DNA from 2 places in the Streptosporangium sp. NPDC005286 genome. Region 1 is predicted to be linked to the other one. Evidence: riboswitches for the same ligand, from Rfam matches in the RefSeq annotation. Region 1 holds a riboswitch; the other holds the start of a gene.

The links. Region 1 has a riboswitch for cyclic di-AMP ahead of ABZU75_RS06480 (NlpC/P60 family protein). Riboswitches for the same ligand answer to the same signal wherever they lie in the genome.
Region 2: linked by a shared signal. The riboswitch ahead of ABZU75_RS16315 (hypothetical protein) and the one ahead of ABZU75_RS06480 (NlpC/P60 family protein) in region 1 are both predicted to bind cyclic di-AMP.

Annotation. Positions count from the first base shown of each region.
Region 1 is NZ_JBEXGU010000011.1:42-7,618, forward strand. It holds gene ABZU75_RS06475 (LuxR C-terminal-related transcriptional regulator) at 844-1,044, shown strand; gene ABZU75_RS06480 (NlpC/P60 family protein) at 1,242-2,204, opposite strand; cyclic di-AMP (ydaO/yuaA leader) riboswitch at 2,297-2,444, opposite strand; gene ABZU75_RS06485 (amino-acid N-acetyltransferase) at 2,780-3,433, shown strand; gene ABZU75_RS06490 (RDD family protein) at 3,533-4,723, shown strand; gene ABZU75_RS06495 (Lsr2 family protein) at 6,011-6,343, shown strand; gene ABZU75_RS06500 (ATP-dependent Clp protease ATP-binding subunit) at 6,623-7,577, shown strand, end outside.
Region 2 is NZ_JBEXGU010000037.1:28,191-35,767, reverse strand. It holds gene ABZU75_RS16330 (glycoside hydrolase family 3 N-terminal domain-containing protein) at 1-1,397, shown strand, start outside; gene ABZU75_RS16325 (LacI family DNA-binding transcriptional regulator) at 1,381-2,427, shown strand; gene ABZU75_RS16320 (response regulator transcription factor) at 2,480-2,986, shown strand; gene ABZU75_RS16315 (hypothetical protein) at 3,098-4,021, opposite strand; cyclic di-AMP (ydaO/yuaA leader) riboswitch at 4,076-4,212, opposite strand; gene galT (galactose-1-phosphate uridylyltransferase) at 4,285-5,364, opposite strand; gene ABZU75_RS16305 (DeoR/GlpR family DNA-binding transcription regulator) at 5,361-6,161, opposite strand; gene ABZU75_RS16300 (metal-dependent phosphohydrolase) at 6,248-6,844, opposite strand; gene ABZU75_RS16295 (TIGR03086 family metal-binding protein) at 7,217-7,577, opposite strand, start outside.

The DNA.
Region 1 (7,577 bases):
CCGCCGGGATCGAAGCCCGGATGACGGCCCGGGGCGGCATCCCCGGGGCGGGCCGGTCGGGCTCGGCGCGCACCTTCGAATCCCGGTCGGCGGTACCGGGTAGCGCCCTCACACCTCGCGAGCACCTCTTCACCGTCCCGCACGGCTCCGCGCCGACGCGCGTGGGCGCGAGCACGGCAGGCGGACGATTCCTGGGCGGACGGGTCGAATCCCCATGGGCCGCAAACCGCGGGGTCCGTGCTCACGCTCCCCCGTGTAATTTCGGACGGCTTTCTGCATAGCGCAGAAACTCCCTTTTAAGCATGTCCAATATCGCCTGACGTCCGTCGTCGGCACCCGATACTTCGCTAATGCCGCAAAGGTGCTCTTGCGGGCTTCCCATTTCAGAGTTTTCCGCGAGGTGCCGTCAAGGCGCCAGACGGCGTGGCCGTCGAAGAGCGCCAGGAAGAGATCGATTTTCCCGGGGAAAAACGGGTGGCTCGCTTCCACCGAGGATGCGACCCCGCGGGTGCGCGCCGCCGCGGCGGTTCCGGCGAAACCTTGTTCTGCCAGGACTTCTGTTGTCGCAGCCAGGGGGGCACCTGCAGGCTCGTGCGGGGGCACGGTCGTGACTTAACCCCAAAGGCACTGACATATCATGAGTACTTCACGTAGCACCTAGTATGTCAATAGTGGGCGCGCGCTATGAAGAGTAGAACTTGACGACCTTTGAACAAGGCGTTTACCGTTCCTGGCGGACGGTATTCATTTCCGGCGTCTCGCGCCCGGTTTCCAGAGTGGGGGGAGTGACTCTTGATGGCATATCCAGAAGTGGATTCTCGCCATGGCGACAGCCCCCTGGGCATGAGTGATATCGGTCTCAGCGACGACGACCTCGTGCTGCTGGCTGAACTCGCCAAGGGCGTCACCGTCGACAGGGTGGGCCGCCGCCTCGATATCAGCGGCCGGACCGTCAGGCGCAGGCTCAGAGGCATCTGCGACCGCATCGGTGTCGCCACGGCGATCGAGGCCGTGGCCTGGGCGGCCCGCCGCCGCCTGATCTAGACCCTGCCCCTTGGCTGCCCTGCCCACCGCGGTCAGACGGCGCCTCACCGCGTTGCCGTCGTCACCGCACCTGCGGGCACCGTCCGAGGGGCGCAAGTCTGCGGGGTGCCCGTCTGACCGGCCCTCGGCACGGCAGGATTCGCCGCCCGGCCCAGGGCCGGGCGGCTCGCGATCCGTGACCGGCCCGGCTCAGCCGCTCAGTCGGAGATCCGCACCCCGCCGGCGAAGGGCCGGTTGTCGATCGTGGCGATGTGGATGACGTCACCCGTCCGGGGCGCGTGGACCATCAGGCCCGCGCCGATGTAGATCCCGACGTGGTGCAGGTCGCTGTAGAAGAAGACCAGGTCGCCTGGGCGCAGGTCGTTTTTGGAGATGTGGGTGCCCGCGGTCCACTGGTTGCCGGTGTAGTGCGGCAGGCTGATGCCGACCTTCTGGTAGGCCCACATGACCAGCCCGGAGCAGTCGAAGGAGTTGGGGCCCTCGGCGCCCCAGACGTACGGCTTGAGTTGCTGGGTGAGCGCCCAGCGGGCCGCCTCCGCCGCCTTGCCGCTGCCCACGATGGGCACGTCGACCTTCACCCGGGCACCCCTGTTGCTGACGGCCCTGGTGCGCACCTCGCTGAACAGGTCGCTCTCGACCCGCGCGACCAGTCGCTCGATCTTGCTGCGCTTGCCCTCGATCTCCTCCAGGAGCACCTTGACCTCTGAGGTCCTCGCCTTGGCGCTGGCCTGTGCCCGCTCGGCGGCCTCGATCGCCCGGCCGACCTGGGCGACCTCCTCGCTCTGCTGCTGCTGGAGGGCGTAGTTGGTGGTGGCCTGGTCGAGGAAGGTGTCGGGGTCGGTCGCCTGGGTGAAGGCGAGTCCGGAGTTCAGGCCGCCGGACATGTAGTTGCTCTGCGCGAGGAGGGTGGCCTTGGTGCGCCGGGTTGCGAGCTCCGACTCGCTCGTCGCGAGGGTCTTCTTGGCGCTTTCCGCGGCTCGCTGGGCCTGCTTGAGCCTGACCCGCTCGCCGTTGTACTGCTCGGCGAGCGTGCCGATCTCCTCGTGCAGCTTCTCGGCCTGCTTGGCCAGTTGCTGGAGGCTGGGCTCGGGATCCGCCGTGGCCGAGACCAGGGGGGTGCCGAGGGTCATGATGGCGAACGCCAGGCCGATGACCGCCATGCGGCGACTCCGCCTCCGCGGCGCGCGTTCTCGACAGCGGGCGTCGCCGCCCGCGTGCTCTCCTGCGCGGTCGCGCATGCGCTTCACCAACGGGCTCCTCTCCTCGGCCGCCTACCGGGTTAGCTGACGGGTTCGGGCCGGAGGCAGCCCTACCGGGTGCGCCGGTGGCACTCGGATTCACCCCGAAGGACGTGGTGGGTCCCCGGTTCCCCTGGTCGGGAGATTCGGCGGGTCAGGCTTTTACGTCTCTGACATCGAGCACGGAGATTAGTGCACTCGTGGTTCCTGCTCAACCAGAACTGCGAACTCAGTAGAGGTTTCGCAACTGAAATGTCACGGAAAGATCACATGCCAATATGATCAACATGGCCATTACGCTGCCTTTGCCTTCCTCGCGGCGGGCGTGGCGTGGGTCTTCCCAGGTCCGGGACCGTGCCAAAGATGAGCTGCGACACATTGGAGGCGTCGTGCGCCCAGCGTGGTAATCCAACTACCAAGGGTCATGTGATGCCCCCGGGGCGAGAGTTAAGGATGAGCCGTAATTGAAGGCCGGAGAGGACGTACGCTGATCGGTCATGGAGCAGCTTGCGGAGCATTCTCCCGTGCCGTTCGCGAATCCCGGGAAAGAGGGGGAGCAGCGAACCGGATCCGAGGGAGAGGAGCGGGGGTCACCCGCTCCCGGCGCCACCCCGGCGGTCACGGTCCGCCGCGCCCGCACCCCGGACGTCCGTGCCATCAGGCGGCTCGTCGACACCTACGGTGGAGCCGGCCCGCGCCTGCTGGAGAAGGCCACCGTCACCCTGTACGAGGACATCCAGGAGTTCTGGGTCGCGACTGACGCGGAGGGGATAATCCTCGGCTGCGGGGCGCTTCATGTTCTCTGGGAGGATCTTGCCGAAATTCGGACCGTTGCCGTCGATCCGACCCGCAGGGGAATGGGAATCGGCCATCGGATCGTCTCGGTGCTCATCCGCACGGCCGCTGAGCTGGGCCTGCGCAGGGTCTTCTGCCTGACCTTCGAGGTCGGCTTCTTCGCCCGGCACGGATTTCAGGAGATCCAGGGCACACCCGTCGCCCCGGAGGTCTACGCCGAACTTCTCGCCTCCTACGACGAGGGCGTCGCGGAGTTCCTCGATCTGGAGCACGTCAAGCCCAATACCTTGGGAAACACCCGGATGCTGCTGCACCTGACACACGAGCCCGACTCTGATGACTTTAGAGATGACTGACTGGAAAGGTGACTGTTGATTCCTATGTCGATACCTTGTGCAGCAGCAAGCATGTGCGTCTGACATTTGCCACATGCGCAGTCTAAGTGAGGTGACGCGGTGAGCAACGGACAGCCGCCGTATCCACAGGATGATCCCGAGCGCAGTCGCACACCTTCGGGACAGCCGGATTACGGGCAGCACAACCAGGGTCGAGCCCCTGGCGAACTCGACCCCGACGTGACGATCATGGGATATCGGTCGGAGGGATCGCAGCCGAACACCGGCCCGGGGGTGGCCCAGCCCGGCTATGGTCAGCAGGGCTACGGCCAGCAGCAGGGGTACGGGCAGCAGCAGTCGTACGGCCAGCAGGGGTATGGGCAGCAGCAGTCGTACGGTCAGCAGGGCGGGACGGACGCGTACGGCCAGCAGCAGGGCTATGGCCAGCAGGGCGGGACCGGCGCCTACGGTCAGCAGCCCGGCTACGGGCAGCAGGCGTCCCACGAGCAGCCCGGCTACGGCCAGCAGCCCGGTTACGGGCAGCAGCAGCCGTCCCAGCCGGGTTACGGGCAGCAGCAGCCCGGCTACGGCCAGCAGCCCGGTTACGGGCAGCAGCAGCCGTCCCAGCCGGGTTACGGGCAGCAGCAGTACGGTCAGCAGCAGCCCGACTATGGCCAGCAGCCCGGTTACGGGCAGCAGCCCGACTACGGCCAGCAGCCGGGTTACGGCCAGCAGCCCGGCTATGGGCAGCAGCAGTACGGGCAGCAGGGGTACGGCCAGCCTTACGGCGGCCCCCCCGGTGCTCCCGGCCCGCTCGCCGAGTGGTGGCAGCGCCTGGTGGCGCGGATCATCGACGCGATCATTCTGGCGATCCCGGGGGTGATCATCAGTGCGGTGCTGACCGGCCTCCTGGTGACGGCTCCCAGTTTCAACCTCGCGACGGGCGCCAGCACCGACGGGAGCGGCGTCTTCCTCGCGAGCCTTCTCGTCTCCCTGGTCAGCGCGGCGATCTACTTCGCCTACGAGTTCTTCATGATCAGTAGGGGGGGGCAGACCGTCGGCAAGATGGTCATGGGCATCAAGATCGTGCCCGTCGGCAGCACCCTGCCGCCGGGCGGGCTCAGCTCCGACGTCGCGCTCAAGCGCGGCGGTGTGTTCTTCGGCCCGCAGTTCCTGAGCTGGATCCCCCTCCTCGGCTGGATCGTCAACATCTTCAGCCTCGTGAACGTGCTGTGGCTGCTGTGGGACAAGCCCCTGCAGCAGGCGCTGCACGACAAGGTGGCCGGGACGGTCGTCGTCAAGATCAAGTAGTTCCGGGTAAATCGGGGCCGGCGGTTGAACCGCCGGCCCCGATTTCGTACCCGGACCAGAAAAACGAGGACCTTGGCGGTGGGTAACCGCCTCGGCCACGGAAGCCGCGGAAGCGTAAAAATCATTTGCCATGCCATGGGCGACGCGGGGGGACTTATGATCGAGCCCCGGCGTGCTCCGGCGGAATATTCGTGTTTGAGGCCGGACAAGGGGCTCAGGAGAGCCCGCAAGCCGCTATGAGACGCCAATGCCGGATCTGCCCCCGTCGAGGGTTCGCACACCAGTCATCGAATGGTGGGACCGGCTCGCCTCCCGCATCCCCGGTGACGGCCCGCGGGTTTCTCTCCTTCACCTTCCGTCGCGCGTTCAGGGGTCTTCTCACGGAGCTGGATCATGGGTGTGTGGTGTTGCCCGGGTTGTCCCGTGAGCCCATCGTCTTTGGTGGTTATACGGTCTACGACTATGTACTCCACGCCAGAGTGGGTCGTACTCTTGGCAAGAAAGCGTTGAAGATCCGTCTTGTTCCGTAGGCTTGCGTCGCATCGGCTGCCGCCCGGGTGATGAAGCGAGCCGCTCTCCATCCGGGTGTTCTGCCGGCGGTGGACATTCTCGCGATGAACCCGCCCGCGGTGATCTCCGGTTCCGTGACAAGGCGTTGTTCATCCCGGCGGGAAGGCTCTCCCACCAGGAGCTTCGCCCCTCCGAGGCCGGTGGCGCAGCGGCCGGAGAGCGGGCGGGCATTGGTATTTCCGAAGGCGACGATGATCACTTGATCGTCCTGTCGGTTTTTCCCTGCGGCTTTACGACTGCAACCGGTAAGGCGGCTGGAGAGAAGCATTAGGCTGGAGAGTGACGGGCATGGTCGCCCCTGCTGACGCACGTCGCCGTCCGGTGGCGCTATGGTCATCTGTGGGCGGTTCCAGACTGATCGGGCGGACACCCGCGTGGCTCGGGAGTCGTCGCCAAATTTTCATGGTCTCCAGAAAGCCACCTAGCGGTACGGAGCGAGGACGAATGTACGACGTATTGTCCGCGTTGATACCTCCGGCGGTCGTCGGCGGAGCCTTCATCTTCGGAGTCGTCAAGCTACTTCGGAGTGAAGCCGCCGGTCGCCGGCCAAAACAGTCCGACCCGGCCGAGTCGCAGAACAGCTGATCCACCGGAGCGCCGACTGAGAGTGTCTCGGTCGGCTGTGAGAATCGCCGGGCTCCTGGAATTGCCGCTCTTCGATCGCGGGTATATGTTTAGCTTGCGAATGAAACAATACTCCGCGAAAGGATTGTGTAGATGGCCAAGCAGATCCAGGAGATTCTCATCGACGACCTCGATGGGGGCGAGGCCAATGAGACTGTCGCCTTCGCGATTGACGGCACCAGCTATGAGATTGACCTGAGTGACGTTAACGCGAAGAAGCTCCGCGACTCCCTGTCGCCTTTCGTGCAGAGCGCCCGTCGTTCCGGCGCGCTGGCACCCCGCCGCCGCCGCGCGGGTGGCGCGCGGGCACTCACGCGAGAGAAGAGCGCCGACATCCGGGCATGGGCGAAGTCCCACGGCCTTAATGTCAGCGAGCGCGGTCGAATCGCCTCCAAGATCGTCGAGCAGTACGAAGCGGCTCACTAGATCGGCTCAGTGGATCGAGTGAATCATGCGGTTATGGCGGTCACGGTGGGGTCCGGTGGCGGCCATGACCGCATGATGTGTTTGTCTGGTGGACAAACGTCGTTCGCTTGCGGCGTAGCGGGAACATCCCACCCCCCGTAAGTAGTTGGATGGAGGGTGAACGCCCTGCTCTCGGGGAACGTCTTCTGCATAGAGCGGTCGCCGGGTCGGGGCTACCATGCGGGATGACAGGGCCCGGATATCCCGGACCTGCCTGACCGCTCTGTGAGGAGCGACGAGATGTTCGAGAGGTTCACCGACCGCGCACGGCGGGTTGTCGTCCTGGCCCAAGAAGAGGCCCGGATGCTCAACCACAACTACATCGGTACGGAGCACATTCTTCTTGGCTTGATCCATGAAGGTGAAGGCGTTGCCGCCAAGGCTCTGGAGAGCCTCGGCATCAGTCTTGAAGGTGTGCGTCAGCAGGTCGAGGAGATCATCGGCCAGGGCCAGTCCGCGCCGTCGGGGCACATTCCGTTCACCCCGCGTGCCAAGAAGGTCCTTGAGCTGTCCCTGCGCGAGGCGCTGCAACTGGGTCACAACTACATCGGCACCGAGCACATCCTGCTCGGCCTCATCCGTGAGGGCGAGGGCGTGGCCGCCCAGGTGCTGGTGAAGCTGGGCGCCGATCTCAATCGGGTCCGCCAGCAGGTCATCCAGTTGCTTCACGGCTACCAGGGCAAGGAACCGACCGCCGCCGGCGGTCCGGCCGAGGCCGCTCCTTCGACCTCTCTGGTGCTTGACCAGTTCGGCCGCAACCTGACCCAGGCCGCTCGTGAGGGCAAGCTCGATCCGGTCATCGGCCGGGAGAAGGAGATCGAGCGGGTCATGCAGGTCCTGTCCCGCAGGACCAAGAACAACCCGGTCCTGGTGGGTGAGCCCGGCGTCGGCAAGACCGCCGTTGTGGAGGGCCTGTCCCAGAAGATCGTCAAGGGCGAGGTGCCCGAGACGCTCAAGGACAAGCAGCTCTACACCCTGGACCTGGGCGCCCTGGTGGCGGGTTCGCGCTACCGCGGTGACTTCGAGGAGCGCCTGAAGAAGGTCCTCAAGGAGATCCGCACCCGCGGCGACATCATCCTGTTCATCGACGAGCTGCACACGCTCGTCGGTGCGGGCGCCGCCGAGGGAGCGATCGACGCCGCCAGCATCCTGAAGCCGATGCTGGCCCGAGGCGAGCTGCAGACCATCGGTGCCA
Region 2 (7,577 bases), on a different contig from region 1:
ACCTCGCCGGGCGGGTGCGGCGGGGCGAGCTGCCGGAGTCCCTGGTCGATCGGGCCGCCCGGCGCCTGCTCACGCAGAAGGTGCAGCTCGGACTGCTGGACCCGGACTGGACGCCGGAGAAGTCGGTGGCCGGGGCACGGGCCGTGGACCTGGACTCGCCGGCCAACCGGGCACTGGCCCGGGAACTGGCCGAGCGGTCGATCGTGCTGCTCGACGCGGGCACCGCGCTGCCGTTGCTCGGCGAGGGGCGTCCGGGGCCGCGCCGGGTGGCCGTGGTCGGCCCCTGCGCCGACGACCCGCACACGTTCATGGGCTGCTACGCCTTCCCCAACCACGTGCTGCCCCGTCATCCGGGGCTCGGGCTCGGCGTGGCCGCACCCAGCCTGCTCGACGCGCTGCGGGCCGAGCTGCCCGATGCCGAGCTGATCCACGAGCCAGGCTGCGACGTGCGGGGCGACGACCGCTCCGGCTTCGTCGCCGCGCTCCAGGCGGCCCGTGAGTCCGACGTGTGCGTGGCCGTCGTCGGCGACCTGGCGGGGATGTTCGGGCTGGGTACGTCGGGCGAAGGCTGCGACGCCGAAGACCTGCGGCTGCCCGGCGTGCAGGAGGACCTGCTGGCCGAGCTGGCCGCCACCGGCACGCCGGTCGTGGTGGTCGTCGTCTCGGGCCGTCCATACGCGCTGGGCCGGGTGTCCGGGACGGCCGCCGCGCTCGTCCAGGCGTTCATGCCCGGCGAGGAGGGCGGGGCGGCCGTCGCCGGGGTCCTGTCCGGCAGGGTGCAGCCCAGCGGAAAGCTGCCGGTGCAGATCCCACGCGGCCCGGGCGGGCAGCCGGGCACCTACCTGCAGCCGCCGCTGGGCTCCAACAGCCACGGCATCAGCAATCTCGACCCGACCCCGCTGTTCCCGTTCGGGCACGGCGCCTCGTACACCACCTTCGAGATCGACGACCTGCGGATCAGCGACGCCGAGGTGCCCACCGACGGCGAGTTCACCGTGTCGGTGCGGGTACGCAACACCGGGGGCCGGGCGGGAGAGGAGGTCGTCCAGCTCTTCCTGTACGATGTGGTCGCCCAGGTCACCCGACCGGTGCGGCAGCTCACCGGGTTCGCCCGGGTCCGGCTGGAGCCCGGCGCGAGCGCCCTGGCGACCTTCACCGTGCCCGCCGACCGGACCGCGTTCACCGGGCGCGACCTGCGGCGTATCGTCGAACCGGGGGACCTTGAGGTGCTCGTGGGCACGTCGGCGTCCGACCTGCCCTGCCGGGGCCACATACGATTGACCGGTCCGCTGCGTCACGTCGGCCTGGGCCGCCGGCTGGTCACCCGCGTGGATGTGGAACCGAGACCGGGCTCTTCCGCCACACAGCAGGGAGGAACAGATGCCGGCCAGTCCTAAACGGGCCACGCTGGCCACGGTCGCGGCCTCGGCGGGCGTGTCGGTCGCGACCGTGTCGAAGGTGCTCAACGGCCGAGGTGACGTCTCCCCGGTGACCCGCTCCCTCGTGGAGTCGTTGCTGGAGCAGCACGACTACGTCGCGCCGCCGCAGCGCCGCCGGGGCGACGCGGCCGTGCTGGACACGATCGAAGTGGAGCTGGACGCCGATCTCAACGCGTACTCGACCGAGATCGTCCAGGGCGCTGTGCAGGCCGGGGCCGAGGTCGACGCGGCGATCGTGGTGAGCATCCGGACGAACGCCGACCGCGCCGGAGCCTGGGCGCGCGGCCTGGTCACGGCCGGACGGCGGGCCCTGATCGCCATCACCAGCGAGTTGACCGCCGGGCAGCTCGCCGCCCTGTCCCGCGTGCGGTTGCCACTGGTCGTGATCGACCCGCTGAACCTGCCGCAGACCAGGGGGGTCACCAGCGTCGGCTCGACGAACTTCGCCGGGGGCCTGGCCGCGACGCAGCACCTGCTCACGCTCGGACATCGGCGCATCGCCTACCTCGGCGGCCCGGCCACCGCCGCCTGCAACCAGGCCCGGCTACACGGCTACCGCGCCGCCATGGAGGCCGCAGGCGCTTCGGTTCCTCCGGGTTACGTACGGGCGGGGCACTTCCGCTACCAGGAGGGTGTGACGGGCGGCGCGGCCCTGTTCGACCTGCCTGAGGTCCCCACTGCCATCTTCACCGGCTGCGACGACATCGCGCTCGGCGTGCTGGAGGCGGCCAGGGCGCGAGGGTTGCGCGTGCCCGAGGATCTCAGCATCGTCGGCTTCGACGACACCCAGGTCGCCTGTATGGCCTCGCCCCCGCTGACCACCGTACGCCAGCCGCTGCGAGAGATGGGCGGCGTCGCCGTACGCACGGCCCTGCGCCTGGCGGCAGGCGAACGAGTCGACTCCCACCACGTCGAACTCGCCACCGAACTGGTGGTACGCGGTTCCACCGCCCCCGCCCCACCCGAGGGCTCCACCGGCCGCAACTGACCCGCTTACGACCGCCCACCGGAGGGTGGCGCGTGCCCGTCTCGCCGTCCTCATGGACGTGAAGATGCCGGACATGGACGGCATCGAGGCGACACGGCGTATCTGTGCCGACCCGGCCGACGCCGGCATCCGCGTACTGATCCTCACCACGTTCGATCAGGACGAATACGTCTACGCGTCGCTACGGGCAGGTGCGAGCGGCTTCCTCCTCAAGCACGCCACGGCGACCGAGCTCCTGGCCGCCATCAAAGTCGTCGCCGCCGGCGAAGCGCTGCTCGCGCCCACCGTCACCCGTCGGCTCATCGCCGAATTCCTGCGACGCCCCCACCCCGCCTCGGCCGCGCGAGACCTCGACGACATCACCCAGCGCGAGCGCGAGGTGCTCACCCTCATCGGCAGGGGAATGTCCAACTCCGAGATCGCCGAGCACCTGCACCTCACCGTCGGCACGGTCAAGACCCATATCGGCCGACTCCTGGCCAAACTGCACGCCCGGGACCGGGCTCAGCTCGTCATCGCCGCCTACGAAGGCAGGCTCGTCAACCCGTCGCCGCAATGATCACCAAGCTCGCCGGCCCCAGCCGCGGTCAGGCCTTCCCGAACCGGCGGCCTGCCTCTGCGTGATCACCTACCGACACGAACATCATTTCAGCTCGTGTATGCATCCCTTCTAGTACATCGAGATGTGCGGGTGGTCGTAGTGGTTGGCGGTGATGCCGCCGCGGTTGGACATGGTTCTCCAGCCGGAGCCGTGGTTGATGCGCTGGCGCCAGATCACGTACTTCACTCCGAGCTTGGACTTGTTCTTGATGGCCCAGGCGGCGATCTCGTCGCCGAGCCGGAGGTTGGCGGCTGAGGGCATCGTGCCGCCGGTGCTCATCATGAAGTCGCAGGCGCGGCCGAGGGGGTGCTCGCCGCCGTCGTTCGCGGACCGGTAGCAACCGACGGCGTACGGGAGGTTGAAGCGTCTCTTGACGGCCTCACGCATGATCCGGGTCCGGTCGGTGATGTTGTCGGCGCCGGTGGGGAGTTGCGGGGCCCAGCTGCCGTCGGCGCGGCGCCCGGAGCCGACGGGGGCGAGCTGGTCGAGCCTGTTCTTGATGTCCTTGATCAGATCTTCGACCTCGTCACGCTGGGTCTGCATCTCCTTGGCCTCCTCACCGATTTCGTCGGTGAGCCTGGCGGCCGTCTCGGTCGCCCTCTTCCTGCGTTCGAAGCTCTCGGCGAAGCCCTGCAGGTGCGCGCTCTGCTGGGCGGTGAGCTGCTCCATCACCGCTGCTCCACCCATGTCGTCGGCGAACAGCAGCGCGGGCAGCCCTCCGATGCTGCTCTGGTAGCGGAGCTGGACTATGGAGTCGACCTGCTTTTCCGCCCTGGCGTAGAGGTCGGAGGCCCTGGCCAGGTTCTGCTTGGCGACGGCCTCGGCCTTCTGTGCCTTCTTGAGGGACTCGCGCTTGGCCGCGTATGCTTCGATCAGCCCGTCGACCTTCTTGCCGAGCTTGGCCAGCTCGGCGCGGAGTTTGGCCTCGGTCGGCTTGGGTTCCGCGCTTCCCGCGGTGGGGGCACCGAGGGTGAACGTGGCGACCAGGCTCAAACAAAGGGCCAGAGCCGCATGCCGACGGAACGTGGGGGACGGGGCCGCCACGAACTCTCCTCTCCTTCCGCCTACCGGGTTAGCTGACGGGTTCGGGCTGGAGAACGCCCTTCCACCGAAGTGGTTTCACCCCAGGTGCGGTGGTTCCCCGGCTCCCGGGCGATGCGCCTGGGATTAGGCATATCGGCTGTTGCAGCCGATGTGGGAAGGATAGTAGTGGTAAACACAGGGTCACGCGACTTCAAGACGAGACCAATTGGTGATTAGTTCGTGACAACAGAGCGCAGAAGGTGTGCTGCCTCCTCGGGCAGTACGTCGTTCACGAAGGCACCCATGGCCGACTCGGAGCCGGCGAGATATTTCAGCTTGTTCGGCGCGCGGCGGATGCTGAACAGCTCCATGTGCGCGTACGACAGGTCGCGACCGGTGTTGACCGGCGCCTGGTGCCAGGCCGCGATGTAGGGCATCGGCACGCCGAACAGCCCGTCGAGGCGGCGGAGCACGTCGGTGTAGAGCGGTCCGAACGCCGCGCGCTCCGCGGGCTCCAGTCCGACCAGGTCGGGGACCTGCCGGTGGGGGTAGAGGTGAACCTCCACCGGCCAGCGCGCCGCGGCCGGGACGAACGCCGTCCAGTGCTCGTTCGAGGCCACCACCCGGACCCCGGCCTCCCGCTCCGCGGCGAGCACGTCGGCGAACAGGTTGCCGCCGGTCCGCTCCCGGTGGCGCCCGGCCGCCCCGAGGGTCAGCTTGGTGCGCGGGGTCACGTAGGGGTACGCGTAGATCTGGCCGTGCGGGTGGGCCAGGGTGATGCCGATCTCTGCTCCCCGGTTCTCGAAACAGAACACCTGCTCCACGCCCGGCATCGCCGACAACTCCGCCGTACGGTCGATCCAGGCCTCCATGACCAGCTCCACCTGCTCGGGGGGGAGCATCGCGAATGAGGAGTCGTGCTCGGCGGTGAAACAGACCACCTCACAGCGGCCGATCCCGGGGCGGACCTCACTCAACCCGCCAACCTGCTGATAGTCGCCCAGATAGGTGGAGAACGAGGGGAACCTGTTCTCGAAGACCGCCACGTCGTAGGCCGCGGAGGGGATCTCGGTGAGGTTGCCGGAGGTGGAAGGGCAGAGCGGGCACTCGCTGGCCGGGGGCAGGAAGGTGCGGCCCTGGCGGTGTCCGGCCACCGCGATCCACTCCTCGGTCAGCGGGTCGTAACGCAACTCGGAGGCGGCGGGGCGGGGCGGCAGGTCGCGGCTGTCGACCGCTCCGCGGTCGGTGTCGTCGCGGCGGTCGAAGTAGAACAGCTCCCGGCCGTCGGCCAGGTGGGTGATCGTACGCTTCATCGGCCGACGCTCTCGCTCTCCTGCTGTGGCTCTGTGATGATCAGCTCTCCCACCGAGGCGGCGAGCTCCTCGCGGGCCTCCTCGGCCAGGCCGGAGTCGGTGACCACGATGTGGGCCTGGGCCAGCTCGGCGATCGTGCTGATGCCGACCGTGCCCCACTTGGTGTGGTCGGCGAGCACCACCAGGCGGTGCGCGGAGGCGACCAGCTCGCGGTTGGTCTCGGCCTCCAGCAGGTTGGGCGTGGTGAACCCGGCTCGGGCGCTCATCCCGTGCACGCCGAGGAAGAGGGTGTCGACGTGGAGTCCCCGGATCGCCGTGACCGCGACCGGGCCGACCAGCGCGTCGGAGGGGGTGCGGACCCCGCCGGTGAGCACGACCGTGCGATCGGCCCTGGGGGAGCGGTGGAAGACGTCGGCGATCCGGATCGAGTTGGTGATCACGGTCAGCTCGGGCACGTCGGTCACGTGGTGGGCGAGCGTCCAGGTCGTGGTTCCCGCGGAGAGTGCGATGGCGGTGTCGGGCCGGACGAGCCGGGCGGCCTGCTGGGCGATCGTCTCCTTCTCCGCCTGCTGGCGCGCCGACTTGGCGGCGAAGCCCGGTTCCTCGGTCGAGCCGGACCCGGTGGCGGTGGCGCCACCGTGGACCTTCTCCACCAGCCCGCGCTCGGAGAGCACCTCAAGGTCGCGCCGGATCGTCATGTCGGACACGCCGAGCTCCCGGACGAGATCGGCGACCCTGACCCCGCCCCTGCTCCGCACCCTCTCCAGGATCGCCTGCTGCCGCTGCTGGGCGAGCATTGACTCACTCCCTTTAATTCACCAGATTCCACCAAAATACCACGGCGGGTACCGGGAAATACTGTTGAATTATGGTGGTCACCTGCTCACAGCCGCTCAAGCTCCGCCATGATGTTCGCCCGCGCCGCCTCCTCCAGATCGGCGATGTGGAAGATCGCCGCAAGGTCGAGCAGCGAGCGCAGCACCGCGGCCCTGCCGGACCTGAAAGCGTCGTCGGGCACGAAGGCGTACTCCTCGCGCACGGCGGTCGCGTAGGCGGCGTAGACCTTCGGCGACGCGCCCAGGATCGCCAGGTCCGCGTCGGACAGCACGGCCCCGTCCGCGTCGCCCGGTGCGGGGGCGTGCGTGACGGTCAGCCTGACCAGCCGGGCGACCGTGGCCACCGCCTCGGGGGAGAGCCCCATCTCCGGCAGCGCGCGCTCGGCCAGGATGGCGCTCCGCTCCTCGTTGTCGCCGCGCCGCGGGTCGTAGACGGCGTCGTGGAACCAGGCCGCCAGCCGTACCAGGTCCGGGTGCTCGGCATGAGAGGCCAGGGTGTCGATGTGGGCGAGCACGGCCTCCAGGTGGGTGGTGGTGTGATACCTGCGGTGCGGCTCGTCGTACCGGGTGATCAGTTCACGGCCGAGGGGTTCGGCCTCGGGGCCGGACAGGGACAGCCAGCGGGCCATCAGCTTCTCGCGCATGAGGGCGAGCCTAGAACCTGGCCGGAGGGGAGGATCCTCAGGTGCGGGAGGCGCTGATCGTCAAGGTTGGGGCAACGCACCCACCGGAGCGGGGCGGATCGCGGTTCGGGCCTTGTGCGCCGGGCGTCGCAGGAGGAACGTGAAGGTCTGAACCGGTGGCATCGAGTCCCGTACGGGTCCGGAATCACGGGTCCGGAATCACGGAGACCGGCACTCGCGGGACCTGGAAGGACCTCAGGGAAGGGGTGGTCGGCATGGCCAGAAGATCGCGTAAGGGCAAGGCCCGCAAGAAGCACAAGGCCAACCACGGCAAGCGGCCGACCGCTCGCTAGCCGTACTGATCACAGAGGCCGAGTCCACGGGGACGGGCGGTCACGCGCGGCGGCCCCAGGAGGCCAGCAGCCGGGTCTGCGCGTCGGTGTCGGAGGGCACCTTCCGGTGCTCTCCGGCCTGGTGCTCCCCGACGGCCGCGGTCTGCCGGTAGCCGGGTTCCGCGTCGGCGAACCAGGTGGCGCAGGCCGCGACCAACTCCGGGTCGAGCCGCTCGTCGGCGCCGATGGCGCGGGCCAGGTCCCAGGTGTGGATGAGGGCGTCGGCGAACAGTTCGGTGATGTACTCCCGGCCGGGCACGTCGCCGAAGGGCAGGTGGACGACGCGGTCGAGGACCCGGTGATCGATCGCCGCCTGGATGGCGGGCACGGCCGAGGTGTCGAACGCCTTGATGGGGTCGTCG